Linked DNA regions of Persicimonas caeni. The protein of the gene in region 1 interacts with the protein of each later gene in a pairwise test. Links are inferred from orthologs where the notes say so. Each region holds a gene or a part of one and is shown on either strand. Other genes may lie near its edges.

The links.
Region 2: the proteins of FIV42_RS09065 (region 1) and priA interact in binary tests that used the Escherichia coli proteins (3 or more experiments, as listed by UniProt). The link is inferred for Persicimonas caeni from one-to-one orthologs.

Annotation. Positions count from the first base shown.
Region 1 is NZ_CP041186.1:2,446,372-2,453,221, reverse strand. The notes cover bases 2,001-4,765. They hold FIV42_RS09065 (single-stranded DNA-binding protein), read left to right. Parts: upstream 2,001-3,039; coding sequence 3,040-3,492; downstream 3,493-4,765. Other genes in these bases: FIV42_RS09060 (IgGFc-binding protein), read right to left, coding at 3,804-4,765; FIV42_RS09070 (tetratricopeptide repeat protein), read right to left, coding at 2,001-2,529. In the rest of the region: more of FIV42_RS09070, read right to left, coding at 1-2,000; more of FIV42_RS09060, read right to left, coding at 4,766-5,834; FIV42_RS09055 (2-oxo acid dehydrogenase subunit E2), read right to left, coding at 5,836-6,750. UniProt on the Escherichia coli protein: Plays an important role in DNA replication, recombination and repair. Binds to ssDNA and to an array of partner proteins to recruit them to their sites of action during DNA metabolism. Acts as a sliding platform that migrates on DNA via reptation.
Region 2 is NZ_CP041186.1:1,009,066-1,016,186, reverse strand. Bases 2,334-5,369 are described here. They hold priA (primosomal protein N'), read right to left. Parts: upstream 5,059-5,369; coding sequence 2,608-5,058; downstream 2,334-2,607. Other genes in these bases: FIV42_RS03810 (DNA topoisomerase IB), read left to right, coding at 5,238-5,369; FIV42_RS03820 (hypothetical protein), read left to right, coding at 2,334-2,508. Also shown: FIV42_RS03825 (M12 family metallopeptidase), read left to right, coding at 1-1,294; more of FIV42_RS03820, read left to right, coding at 1,396-2,333; more of FIV42_RS03810, read left to right, coding at 5,370-6,308; FIV42_RS03805 (M48 family metallopeptidase), read left to right, coding at 6,313-7,121.

The sequences.
Region 1 (6,850 bases):
CGACTGGATGATCGGGCCGACGCGCTGGGCGACCGCGCCTTCGAGCTCGTCGACGTCGGCCAGAATCGTCTGGCGTGAACGGTTGAGCACGTCGTCGAGCCGCTCGGAGAGCAGGTCGAGGATAAAGGTCTGGTCCTCTTCCGAGAGGACCTTGCGTGTGAGCCAGGTGCCGCGTGACTTGAGCGCCTCGCGAATCTCTCGCTCGATGCCGGTGAGCACGAAGTCGAAGCGATCTTCGAGGGCGCGCGCCTCCTTTTTGGCGTGCTTCTCGGGGCGTTCGTCGGCGAGTTCGTCGAGCCAGCCGCGCAGTGACGCGGCCTCGCCGCCGAGCTGGTCGTATTTGTCGACGAGCGCTCGTTGAAACTCGGTCATGTCGCCGACCAGATCGTGGAGTTGGCGTGCGATCTCGAGCGTCTTGATGCGCCCCGAGCGCTCGATGATGCGCGACTCCAAGAAGTCGCGAAACGCTTCGAAGCCAGTGTCAGCGAGTGCCTCGGCGTCGGCTTCGTCCTCGGGCGCCGTACGGTGGGCGAGCGCCTCCTTGGCGGTCATCGGAAAACAGCCGGCGATGCGCGCAGAAGCGTTCTCCTCGACATAGTCGACGAGCTCTTCGACCTGCGGGCCGCGCGAGTCGGCCGGTCCCAGCCGGTCGATCTTGTTGAGCAAGACGAGCAGACGCTCGCGTCCGTTGGGGACCTTTTCGATCTGTTCGAACTCGCTGTGGGAGAGCGCCTGGTTGGCGTCGAGGACCCACAGAATCGCCTCGGCCTCCTCGAGCGCGCGGCTGGCGGTCTCTTCGTGAGCGTCTTCGAGCGCGTTGAAGCCGGGCGTGTCCCAGAACTCGACCGAGCGAAGGTCGGGGTGCGGATAGACGTACTCGAGGTGGTCGATGTCGTCGGCGTCGGTCTTCATCTGGCGCTTGGCCTCCTCGAGGTTGACCTCGGTGACCTCGCCGTCTTTGCGCACCACCCGCGCCGACTTACGGGGTCCGTACTGGATAAAGCAGGTGTGCGCCGTGGTCGGCAACACGCCCATGGGGACGACCTCTTCGCCGATGAGCGCGTTCAGGAGCGTCGACTTACCGGCGTTGAACTCTCCGACGATGGCGACCGACAAAGGCGAGTTGAGCGTGGCCAGCATCTGCTGGACGCGCGCCGAGAAGTGGTCGATGCGCGGGTCGGAGGCGACGAAGTCGCGAAGCTGTCGCAACACCTCGACCACGTCGGTCGAGTCGTCGAGCCGCTCGGGCAACTCCCAGTCGAACGTGAGTTCACCCAGGGCACGACGAAGGTCGGCCTCGACCGCGTCGACGCGCCGCTCGCCGGCCGCACGCACGGCTTCCTCGAAGGCGACGACCGCTTCGGCGGGGTCGCCCGACTCGAGCGCGACCTGCCCGAGCAAGTGCAGCGCTTCGGGGGACGGCTTGTCCTGCTCCTGGAGCACCTCGTCGATCAGTCGGCGGGCGCCGGCCAAATCGCCCCCGGCGAGGTTGGCTTTGGCAAAGCCAACGAGCGCCTCTCGACGCATTGTCGGGTCGTCACCACCCATCTCGAGCACTCCCTGGAAGTGCTCGCGCGCCGTCTCCGCGTCGCCGCGCTCGAGCAAGATCCTCCCGGCGCCCAGATGCGCCTGCGGGCGCCGCGCGTCGAGATGCAGCGCGTTTCGATAGCATTCGAGGGCGCGCTGGCGGTTTTCGACCGCCTCGTTGACGCGCCCGAGCAGCGTATGGATCTCGGGGAGTTGCTCCTCGTCAGCCTCTTCGAGCGCACGCAGCGAGCACTCGTTGGCCCGGCGGTGGTCGCCCAGCGCCAGGCTCGTTCGCGCCACGCCGATCAGCGCGATCAGGTGGTTCGGTTCCCACTCGAGCGCTTTGTCGTAGGCCTCGCGTGCCTGGCCGTGGTGACCGCGCGCCTCCTCGATCTCGCCGCGCAAGATCAACGCCGGTTGACCCGCGCTGCGCGCGCCCGGCCGCTCGAGCACCTTGCGAGCCTCGTCGAGCTTCGAGCGCTGCAGGAGCGCCCGGGCGAGTAGCACGGTCGCCTCCGACTGGTCGGGGCGCGCCTTGACCGCCTTTTTGAGCTCCCGCACCGCCTTGTCAGCACGTCCCTGCGCCAGATACACGCGTCCCAGCCCGAAGAGCAGGTCGAACTCGAGTTCGGCCGCGTCGGACAGCTCGAGTCCTCTTCGGAAGTGCACCTGCGCCTCGTGCGCGTTGCCCAACTGCTCGGCCGACAGCCCCGCGTAGAGGTGGCTGACCGCCTCCTCGCGCTGCTCGACCGCCCGATCGAAGGCCGACAGGGCCTCGTCGAACTTCTCCTGATGGAAGTGGCACATCCCGATCATGTGGTGCGTGCGGTGGAAGTCGGGGTGCTCGGCGTGCGTTCTATAGAGGATGCGCAACGCCGCGTCGTAGTCCTCGCGCTGCATCGCCTGAGACGCCTTGTGCAGCGCGTGGGCGACGTCTTCGGGCAAGAAGACTTCGTCGAGGAAACCGCCGACGCGTTCGCTGAGTTTGTCTAGGAAGGACATAGGGTTATTAACGTTTGGGTTGTTGGGGACCCCCATCCGCCCTTCGCTTCGCTACGGGCACCTTCCCCACAGGGTAAGGGATTTCCTTGCGTGCCTGAACCACGTAGCTTTTCGCAGGGGCATCCCTTCCCCCGTGGGGAAGGTGCCGAGCGCGCTGTTTAGCGCGAGGCGGATGGGGGGCGCCACGACGCTACGCCTCAAAAAAACAGAACAGAGCACGCACAAAAAATCTTCACTGCATCCCTCCAGCATCATGTGCTAACAGGGATTTCCTGACAAAGCGCAAAAAACCACGCAACGAATTAGCACTTTTTGCCGATAACATATATGAGGGCATTGGTAGAGCCTTGTCGGCTCACGATCCTCCGGCAGTTCTGAAAATGATCGTATGACCACAGAACAGGTGTTCAGTGGTTGTTGCAAAATAGCTAAGGCACGTTACCATAAACGCGTCACATGGACTTCCACCTGCTCGGGGTGAGCCTGGGCAGGATAGATAAGGAGAAAACAATGAGCGTCAATAAAGCGATTATCATCGGAAACCTCGGCGCCGATCCCGAGGTCCGCTACACGCAGTCGGGCACCCCGGTGGCCAACCTGCGCATCGCCACCAACGAGCGTTGGACGGACAAGAGCGGTCAGTCCCAAGAGCGCACCGAATGGCACCGCGTGGTCGTCTTCGGCAACACCGCCGAGAACTGCGCCAAGTACTTGAGCAAGGGCCGTCAGGTCTACGTCGAAGGTCGGATCCAGACCAACGAGTGGCAAGACAACGACGGCAACAAGCGCTACACCACCGAGATCGTGGCCCAGAACGTCACCTTCCTGTCCGGCGGCAACGGCGGCGGAGGCGGCGGCTACTCGGGTGGCGGCGGCGGCGGAGGCGGCGGCTTCAACCAGAGCCGCCCGCAGGTCGAGAGTGATTTCGACCAGTCGTTCGATGACGACGACATTCCGTTCTAAGCAACCCCGAATGGTGAACAGAGTTCGCTAAATCGACATCTTCCTCCCCGCCCGCGCTTTTTGCGGACGGGGAGCGAACTGCGAACAGAGTTCGCTAAATCGACATCTTCCTCCCCGCCCGCGCTTTGTGCGGGTGGGGAGGACCGAGGAGGGGCGCCCTCCTCCGCGAGCGAAGCGAAGTGGAGGAGGATCCAGGAGGAGGAAAAAGAAACGGCAAAAGAGCCTCTCCCTCGGTCCCTCTCCTCGGTCCTCTCCTTCCCTCCGCTTTGCTACGGGCGGAGAGGAAGATGTTGGCTTAATGCGCGTTTTTCCTATTCGAGACGATCTTCGACCGTCTCCAAGTTCAACCCGCCCGGGTACGCATAGGAGACGTGGCAGTCATACCCGTAGCTGATCACGCCGAACGGCGCGTCCGCCTCCAGGCGGTGGAAGCCGTCCTCCACACGAATTTGAGCGATATCGAAGTTGCCGCGCTGGCCGACCGTGGTCCATTGGTCGTCGGGGACAGGCTCGCCGTCGAGGCGTACCTGCTGGCCGGCGGGGACGATGAGGTTGATGTAGTCCTCGTCGTAGGCCTCGGGCGTCAGCACGATATAGTCGGTGCGGAATTGATCGACGGGCACGGCCAGTGACATGGCCGGGTCGCCGATGCCGGTGGGGTTTTGGGCGTCGATGCCCTCGTCGCACTCGCGTGGGATGCCGGTCCAGTTGGAGCCGACCATGTATTGGGCGAGCATGACGGGCTTGTTGGAGACGAGCTGGAAGTTTTGGTAGCTGCCGTGCGCCTCGAATTGGCGCCACTCGCCGGCGTCGATGGTGCGGCCGTGGACGCCCGGGATCTCGGGGTCGGTCTGGATGATCGTGCCGTCCTCGGCGGCGATGACTCGCCACACGTCGGGCTCGGCGGTGATGCCGTCGGCGCGGGGGCTGAACTTGGCGCCGACGTAATTCTTACCCCACGACGACACCGGGAAGATGATCGACTCGATGTGGTCGCAGCGGTCGATGTCTTTGACCACGTTGGCGCACTGGTGGCCGCCGAAGACCGTGATCGGCATGTCGGCGTCGATGTGGGTGCCGGTCAGGTCGGGGCAGGGCGTGACCTGCTCGGGCGGGCCTTCGCGCGTGGCCAGGCAGCCGCTTTCGATCGCGGCGTCGAGCTCGGCGCCCGATGTCTCGAGGTTGATCGACTCGCCGGGAGCCAGGTCGAAGACGCGCGTCTCGCCAGGCTCGATCTGCTCGATGCCCGGGCCCTGGATGACCTGGGCCGACGGGGTCACGCGCACCCGGTTGGGGTTGCCGTGGGAGTTGACGATCGTCAAAAAGCCGCGAATGCGGGCGCGACCGCCGCGGTAATACCAGCTCAGTGCCCAGTACTCGCTTCCCACCGAGTTCGTCGGGATGAGCAGCGTGCCGTCGTTCGAGTAGACGTCGACGTTGTTGAGCGGGTTGAACTGGTAGGCGATGACCGGGACGCTGCTGGTCAGCCGGATCGCTTTGTCTTGGAGGCGGCGCGTGCCGGAGTGGTCGAAACCGGTCGGCACCGAGTAGATGCGCGCTTCGCCCGGCGGGATCACCAGGTCGTAGCGCGTGCCGTCGGGAGCGCTGATAAGCTGTCGGTCGGTAAAGCCCTCGCTGAGCGTGACGCGCGCTTCGCTCTCGGGGTTGGGGTTGGTGACCACGATCGCGTGCGGCTGGCTGAGCGCGTCGTCGTAGTTGTCGAGGTCGACCGACCAATACTCGCAGCCGATATAGCTCGAGACCTTTTTATTGAGCTCGCACAGCTCTTCGCAGGCGCCGTTGAAGCACTCGGTGCCAATGGGGCACGGCTCGCCGGGCACGAAGGCGCCCGCCTCGTTGCAGACCTCGAGCTGGCGGCGGTCGACGCAGCGGTTGGTGCCGGGGCTGCACTCGGGCGCTTCGCACGCGCCGTCGGTGCAGGGGGCGTCGCCCGGGCAAAGCGTCTCGACGATGGCGGTGCCGCTCGCGTTGCATACGCGCTGCAGACCTTCGTCGGTGCAGCTTTGAAACTCACCCGGGTTGCAGACTTTGTCGGTGCACTCGCCCGAGTCGGGGTGGCAGCGTTGGTCGGCGGGGCAGACCTCGTCGCGAAAGCCGCTGCCGTCGCTCTTGCACACCTGCCGCGAGGCGAGCGAAGTGCACTCGGCCTCGCCGGGCGTGCACGCGCCGGACGCATCGGTGGCGTCCGGCGTGGAGACGTCGGTAAGGGTGTTGTTCGTCTCGTTGGATTGGTTGCCCGTATTGTCCGAGCAGGCCGTATATCCGAGGCCAAACGCCAACAGCGCGACGACCAGAAGTTTGAAGAGACCTGCAGATCTCATTTTATTCGGCCGGGGCAGGTTTCGCTTCGCGATCTTCGGGCCGCGGCGACTGCGCGGGTTCGGTGTCCGGCGTCGCCCAGTGCTCCGGCTCGGGATAATATCGAGTCGGATACATCAACACGTCGCGGATGACGTCGACGATGCGCCCGATCTGGTAGCCGTCGTAGACGCGGTGGTCGAAGGTGCACGAGACCGTCAGCGCGTCGCGCGCTTCGACGTCGCCGTTCTCGGTGACGAACGGCGCCTTGTGCAACACGCCCGGGAGCGCCACCAACGGCACGCGGCTGGCGGGCACCAGCGGCGCGAAGCCCTGCTTGATGTTGAACTGGCCGACCGAGGTGACCATCGCGCTGCCGAAGGGGTCGCTGCGGATGCCCAGCTTGTCGAGGTCGAAGGGCACGTTGAACGTCAAGAAGTCGACGACCTTGAGCACGCCGCCCATCAACCAGGGCGGGACCACGTCGACCATCGACTTGGTCTTCTCCATCTCGGCGTCTTGGCCGGTGCGCACGTCTTCGGCGCGCGAGCCGAGCTTCTTGGCGATCTCGACCAGGTCCATCTTGTCGGCCTCGGCGAGCTTGATGCCGCTCAGGTCGGCCTGACTCGCCTTTTCGTTGCCCACGGCGACCTGACAGAAGATGTCGATGGTCTTTCGGCGGTGCACCTTTTTGCCCACCATGACCACGTTGAGGTCGGGATACTCTTCGAAGACCGTCGCCATCAACTTGGCGCAATAGGCGGCGACGCCGACCTTGGTGCCGCTGACGCGCGACACTTCTTCGAGATACGGCACCAGGCGGCTGACGTCGACGGTTTCGAACCCGTAGATCGTCGGATCTGCGGGGGTTTTCCACATGCCGACCGAAATCTTGCGCCACGACGAGTACTTCTCGAGCGGTTCCCAGCGTTTGCCCATTCTATCGACTCCTGACCACGTTTGAATGCTTGACGATGCGCCCACCCTACCGAACGGGGGTCGAGTTATCAACGTGCTTCGTGGGGTGTAACGAGGCTAA
Region 2 (7,121 bases), 1.4 Mb from region 1 along the record:
CCAGGACATTCGCTACGGCGTGGTCATGAAGCCCAACGCCGCCGGAGAGCCGGCGGTGCCGTGGCGGATGGTTGCCTATCGAGAGGTCGACGGGCTTCTCGTCGCCGAAGGCGACATGCTCCTCCAGCCGTCTCTCCTCCAAGAAATCGATCCCGACGAAGTGGGGCCGTACCGTATTCGGGTCCAGGAACTCGCCTCTCGCGAGAGCGCGGCCTTTTGGCCCGACGCTCGCGTTCCGTACACCATCGACCCCAACCTGACTGATCAGGCGCGAGTGCACGACGCCATCGCGCACTGGGAGCAGCATACCCCGGTCGACTTCGTCGAGCGCACCGACGAAGCTGCCTACGTGACCTTCGCACCGCGCGACGGCGTCTGCCTGGCGACCGTCGGGCGCACGGGCTCTCAGCAGCATGTGTGGCTCGACGAGAACTGCACGACCGGCTCGGTGATCCACGAGATTGGGCACACGGTGGGGTTGTGGCACGAGCAATCGCGCGCCGACCGCGATGACCACGTGCGCATCCTCTGGGAGAATATCCCCGACGACAAGCATTACGCCTTCGAGACCTACGCCGATAAGGGCTACGGCGGACTCGACATCGGTGCGTACGATCTCGGCTCGATCATGCACTACGACTCGTACGCCTTCTCCGAAAACGGCGAGCCGACGATCGTGCGCCGCTCGGATGGCTCGACGTTCAGCAGCAATCGCTCGGGACTGAGCGCCGGAGACATCGCCGGCATCGAGAAGATGTACGGAAGCTTCGACGGCACGTTCGCCGACGACGACGGCAATCCCCACGAACCGGCGATCGAGGCCATCTACCGCGAGGGCATCACCCAGGGGTGCGAGGGAGGGCTTCGCCCGCTGTACTGCCCCAGCGCGGAGGTCACGCGCGGCCAAATGGCGGTCTTCTTGAGCCGCGCGCTCTCCCTTCCGGCTGCCGGCCGAGACTACTTCTCTGACGACGATGGCGCCTGGTTCGAAGCCGACGCAAACCGCCTCGCCGAAGCCGGCATCTCCCACGGATGCGGCAACGACGGCTTTTGCGGCAACGATCCCATCACGCGCGGCCAGATGGCGGCGTTTTTGGACCGCGCGTTCGGCTTTCCCGAGTCGAGCCGAGACTATTTCTCCGACGACGACGGTGAGTTCTGGGAGCAAAACGCCAACAACATCGCCCAGGCGGGGGTGACGCTCGGGTGTGGTGGTGGCCGTTACTGTGGCGATTCACCCGTGACCCGTGACCAGATGGCGTCCTTTCTGGCGCGCGCGCTCGACTTGCTCTGAGTCGATCCATCGAGCGCCTCGAGCTGCCCAAAAATTTGTTATCCCCCGGGCATCCTGTTACCCCTTGGAGTTGCTGTTTCGACAATGAAAGGAGATTTGAGATGAACTGGAAGTATGCATTTGCAGTTGGTTGTGCGTTGAGCCTCGCGATCACCGGTTGTGGTGATGATGGTGGTGGCGGAGGCGGTGGCGGAGGTGGTGGCGGAGAAACGCAGACCTACGCCGAATTCACCCAGTCCGCTCAAGATGAGTATGTGGACCTGCTCTGCACGGCGATCTACGACTGCCCCGAAAAGCAGGCTCCCTTCTACATCGCCTACCTCGGGCGCTACGCCGACAAGCAGGAGTGCCAAGCAAACCTGGCTGACTTGTTCATGGCCGATGCTGGTGAAGATAGCACCGCCGTGGCCATCGATGCCGGCCGCATCGAGTTTGACTCTGCCAAGGCCACCGAGTGTCTGAACTCGATTCGCTCGTTCGCCTCGAGTTGCCCGGCGATCACCGACGTTCAGTCGGCGGTCGAGGCCGGCGGGGCCTGCGAAGCCATGTTTATCGCCCAGCAGGCCGAAGGAGATCCGTGCCTGACTGACGAGGCGTGCCAGACGGGCTATTGCGACTACAGCGCCACCGACGCCTGCTACGGTCAGTGCGCGCCCCAGCCGACGATGGCTCAGGAAGGCGAGTCGTGTGACGAACTCGACTGTGCCGATGGCCTGGCGTGCGTGTACGACCAGCAGACCTACGAAGGCACCTGTGTGGCCGAGCAATCGCGCGCTGAAGGCGAAGCCTGCGACTTCCAGTACAACCTGTGCCAGCAGGGGCTGGTGTGTGGAATCGAGTCGACCTGTGTGGCATCGGTCAGCTACGCGGCGGCGGGCGCTTCGTGCAGCGCCGGCGAGATGTGTGGGCCCGGTTCGACCTGCGTGGACGGCACCTGTGCGCCCCACTTGGCCGCGGGCGAGGCTTGTCAGCAGTCGATGCAGTGCAAGCCGGGGCTGTGGTGCGACGCCGAGGGCAGCGGCAACTGCGAACAGCCGCGCGCCGAGGGCGAGTCGTGTGAGGGCGGCGCCGAGTGTGCCGACGGCCTGAGCTGCTCGTACAGCGCCGAGTCGGCGACGTGCGTCGCAGAGACGGGCGGCGAGACCTGCGAGATCCCCGCAGACGGCGGCAGTGACGCCGACGCCGGTTCCAGCGAAGCAGACGCCGGCATGTAAGCCAACGTGTTCCGCTAGACCAACCCGCTAGACCCCAAAAAGCCCCCGCCGGATATCGCATCCGGCGGGGGCTTTTGGCGTTCTACATCGTCGGGATTCTCACAGCATATTGACCGGGTCGACGTCGACCACGATACGCACGTCGCGGTGCTGCGACTTGTTGGGCTCGAAGTGGGCCACGCCGTTGAGCATGGCGATGGCCAGCTTGCGCACGTCGGCGCGTGAGCGGCTCTTGAGCAGGATTTGCCAGCGCGACTTGCCCTTGAGGCGGCTCAGGGGCGCCATGGCCGGGCCCAGCATAAAGACGCTCTGGCCGAGCTTCTCGTCTTGGCGCAGCACGCGCCTGGCGGCGGTGGCGTAGTCGCGGGCGGCCTGGATGCAGCGCCCCTCGCTGGCCGCCTCGAACTTGATGGCGATGAGGTGGCCGAAGGGCGGGTAGGCGAGCTCGCGGCGAAGGGCGAGCTCGCGCTCGGAGAACGAGGCGAAGTCGTGCTCGCGCGCGGCCTGCAGGCTGTAGTGCTCGGGGTTGTACGTCTGGATATAGACCCGCCCCGGATCTTCGCCGCGCCCGGCGCGTCCGGCCACCTGCGTGAGCAGCTGGAAGGTGCGCTCGGCGGCGCGAAAGTCGGGAAAGTTCAGGCTCATATCGGCCATGATCACCCCGACGGTGATCACGCCGGGAAAGTCGTGGCCCTTGGTGACCATCTGGGTGCCCACCAGCAGGTCGATCTCGCCGTGGCGGAACGCCTTGATGGTGCGTCGCAGGTTCTTTCCGCCGCTGGTGTCGCGGTCGAGCCGGGCGATATTGGCGCGCGGGAAGAGCTCGTTGAGGTGGCCCTCGAGTTTCTCGGTGCCGGTGCCCCGCCGGTTGATCTTCTGGTCGCCACACTCCGGGCACGACTCGGGCATGCGAATCGAGTAGTCGCAGTGGTGGCAGCGAAGCGACTCTTGGCGGCGGTGGTAGGTCAGCGAGACGTCGCAGTTGACGCACTCGAAGACGTGGCCGCACGCGTGGCAGATGACGCACGGCGAGAAGCCTCGCCGGTTGAGGAACAAGATCGCCTGCATCTCTTCGGCGAGCGTGTCCTGGACGGCGCCGACGAGCTGGTAGGAGAGCACGTCGGAGGGGCCGGGCGGGGCACCGTCGTTGTCGCGCAGGTCGACGATGTCGACCTCGGGCATCGGCCGGTCGGCCACGCGGTCGGGCATCGGCAGGTACTTGAGCCGGCCGCTCTTGGCGTTGTGGTACGACTCCAGCGACGGCGTGGCGCTGCCCAGGACCACCCGCGCGTTCTCGAGCTTGCCGCGCACCAGCGCCATGTCGCGGGCGTGGTAGCGCGGGCCCTCGCCCTGCTTGAAGCTCGTGTCGTGCTCCTCGTCGACGACGATGATGCCCAGGTTGGTCAGCGGGGCGAACAGTGCCGAGCGCGCGCCGATGACGATCTCGACCTCGTCGCGCTTGATGCGCCGCCACTGGTCGAATTTCTCCGCCGGGGTCAGCCCCGAGTGCAACACGGCGATCTTCTCGCCAAAGTGGCCGCGAAAGACGGCCACGAATTGCGGGGTCAGCGCGATTTCGGGCAGCAGGACCAGCGCGCGGTTTCCCTGCTCGATCTCGGCGCGGATGGCGCGCACGTACACCTCGGTCTTGCCGCTTCCGGTGACCCCGTGGAGCACGAAGCCTTGGAACGAGTTGGCCTGTCGCGCCGTGCCGATCGCCTGCAGGGCTTGTTGCTGGTCGAGGGTCAGCACGTGCTCTTCGGGCTTTCTGACCGGCTCCTGCTCGAAGGGGTCGCGGTAGACCTCCTCCTCCCAGACGCGAATGAACCCACGCTCCTCCAGGCCGCTCAGGCTGCTGTACGGGCTCGAAATTGACTCGCGGATATCAGTGAGCGACACGCTCTCTTCGCCCTCGAGCATCTCGAGGATGCGCGCCTGCTTGCTGCCGATGCGGTCGTCTTCGCCGGGCGGGTCGACCACCTGATAGAACTTCTCGGTGCGCACTTTGACGCGCGCGTCCTTCTCCTCGTAGGAGACCTCGACGAACCCGGCCGTCTCCAGGTCGGACAGTCGCCGGAAGGTCATCCCCTTGATCCGCTCTTTGATGTCTTTGACCGCGACCGGCTCGTCGCTCTCCTCGAGGATGGCCGCCGCGGCCTTCAGGTCGTCGTCGTGGACGGTCGCCGAGCTCGCCCCGTCGACGAGCCGGTAGTGCTTCATGCCCTCGAGGCGCACAAACGACGGCAGGGCCAGGCGCGCGACCTGCCCGATAGGGGCGAGGTAGTAGTCGGCGATGAACTTCAAGAACTGCACGCCGCGCTCGTCGAGCAGGGGCTCGGTGTCGACCAGATCGACGATGTCGCGCACCTTCGAGGCGATCGACTCGTCCTCGAGCGTCTCGTCGACCGAGACCACCAGACCGGTCTTCGAGCGGTTTCGAAACGGCACCTGCACGAGGTGGCCGGGCTCGATCAAACCGTCGAGTTCGTCCGGGATCGCGTAGGTCAGCGCGGTGAATAGGGGGATGTCTACGGCGACTTGGGCGTACACGTGTCAGCGGGAAAATCGGGGGAGATGAGCGCCCCCCGAGACTAGTTGACCCGCGCCCGGGACGCAATCGCCGCGGCGGGATTTCTGCGCCGTCGCGTCCATAATTCAAGAGGGCGGCGTCGAACGCGAAGGCCGCCCGTCGACAAGCGGCTTTCCTTCCCGATTCGAGGGGTTTAGCGGTGCAAGAAGATCGCATCTCCGAGTACGCGGCCTGCGCCCAAGAGGCGGGGCTGCACTACGTGACCGAGACCACGCCCGGCTACGAGCGCAAGCGGTGGGGGCGCGGGTTTACCTACATGACCGAGGACGGCAGCCACCTGCACGACGAGGCCGAGAAGGCGCGCATCAAGGCGCTGACGATCCCGCCCGATTGGACCGACGTGTGGATCGCCGCCAACCCCGACGCGCATGTGCAGGCGACAGGGCGAGACGCCGCCGGGCGCAAGCAGTATATCTACCACCCGCGCTGGGAGGAGGTGCGCCGGCGGGTCAAATTCGACCACCTGGTCCAGTTCGCGCGCAAGCTCCCGGCCATCCGCGAGGCGTGCGACCGGGCCATGCGCGCCAATGAGGTGGGCCGCGAGCGGGCGCTGGCCGTGGTGATCACGCTGCTCGATCGCACGCTGCTGCGCATAGGCAACGAGCAGTACCTGCGCGAGCACGGCTCGCACGGGCTGGCCACGCTCTTTGCCGAGCACGTCGAGGTCAACACCACCAGCGTGCGCTTCGAGTTCGTCGGAAAGTCCGAGGTCGAGCACGAGATCGTGGTGCGCGACCGGCGCCTGTCGCGCCAGGTGCGCCGGCTGCACGAGACGCCCGGCGAGCGCGTCTTCACCTACCTCGAAGACGGCAAGACGCGCCGGGTGACCGCCGACGAGGTCAACGCTTATCTCGAAGAGATTTGCGGCATGGAGTGCTCGACCAAGGACTTCCGCACGTGGGGCGCGACGCGCAGGTTCACCGAGTTCTTGCTGGAGTACGGACCGCCCGAAGACGCCGACGAGCGCGACGAGATGCTGCGCGAAGCGGTGCGCCAGACGGCCCAGGCGCTGGGCAATACAGAGACGGTATGTCGTGATTACTACTTACACCCCGATGTGGTCGACGCCTACGATGGTGGGCGGTTCTGGCCACATTGGGAGGCCTTCGAGGCCGCCTCGCAACAGGGCGCGGTGGCCGACGAAGGGTTGTCGCAGGTCGAACGGTTTGTTGTGTGGCTCGCGGAGAACGAGCGTGGTGAAGGGGATTGAGGTTATGCGGTTATTGCGTGCAGTTTTGGTCGTATTGGTAGCGTCGGGGCTTGTTGGGCTTGGGCTGGTCGGCTGTGACGAGGTGGACCAGGAGCGCGTCGAGCAGGGGCGCGAGTCGCTCGAGAAGGCCGGTGAGGCGCTCAAACGGGCGGGCAAGTCGGTCAAGGAGACGGCGACCAACGTGGTTCTGCCGCCCCGCCAAGAGGAGCAACTCGGCGACCGCATGGCTCGCCAGGTGCTCGCCGAGTCACAGCCGGTGACCGGCTCTCCGGTGTCTCGCTATGTTTCGCAGCTCGGCCAGAAGGTGGTCGCCGCGGCCGAGGGACGCCCCGAGGGCATCGACTACGACTTTCACGTCATCCGCAGCCCCGAGATCAACGCCTTTGCCATCCCCGGCGGGCATATCTTCGTGACCACCGGCTTGCTCCAATCCGCCGAGACCGAGGCCGAACTCATCGCCGTGCTCGGCCACGAGGTCGCCCACGTCACCCAGCGCCACATCGCCGAGCGCATGGTGGCGGTCTACGGCATCTCCACGCTCACCAGCCTGGCGTTGGGCGAAGAGGCCGGCATGCTCGAGCAGATGGCCATCGACCTGCTCGCCCAGGGCTACTTGCTCAAGCACAGCCGCGACGACGAGCGCGAGGCCGACGAGGTGGGCATGGAGTTCGTGGTCGACGCCGGCTACTCGCCCAGCGGCTACGTCGCCTTCTTCGAGCGTCTCGCCAAGCAGCCCCAGCCGCCGGCCATTCTGTCGTCGCACCCGAACCCCGAAGAGCGCGCCCAAAACGCGCGCCAGGCCATCGAGAGGCT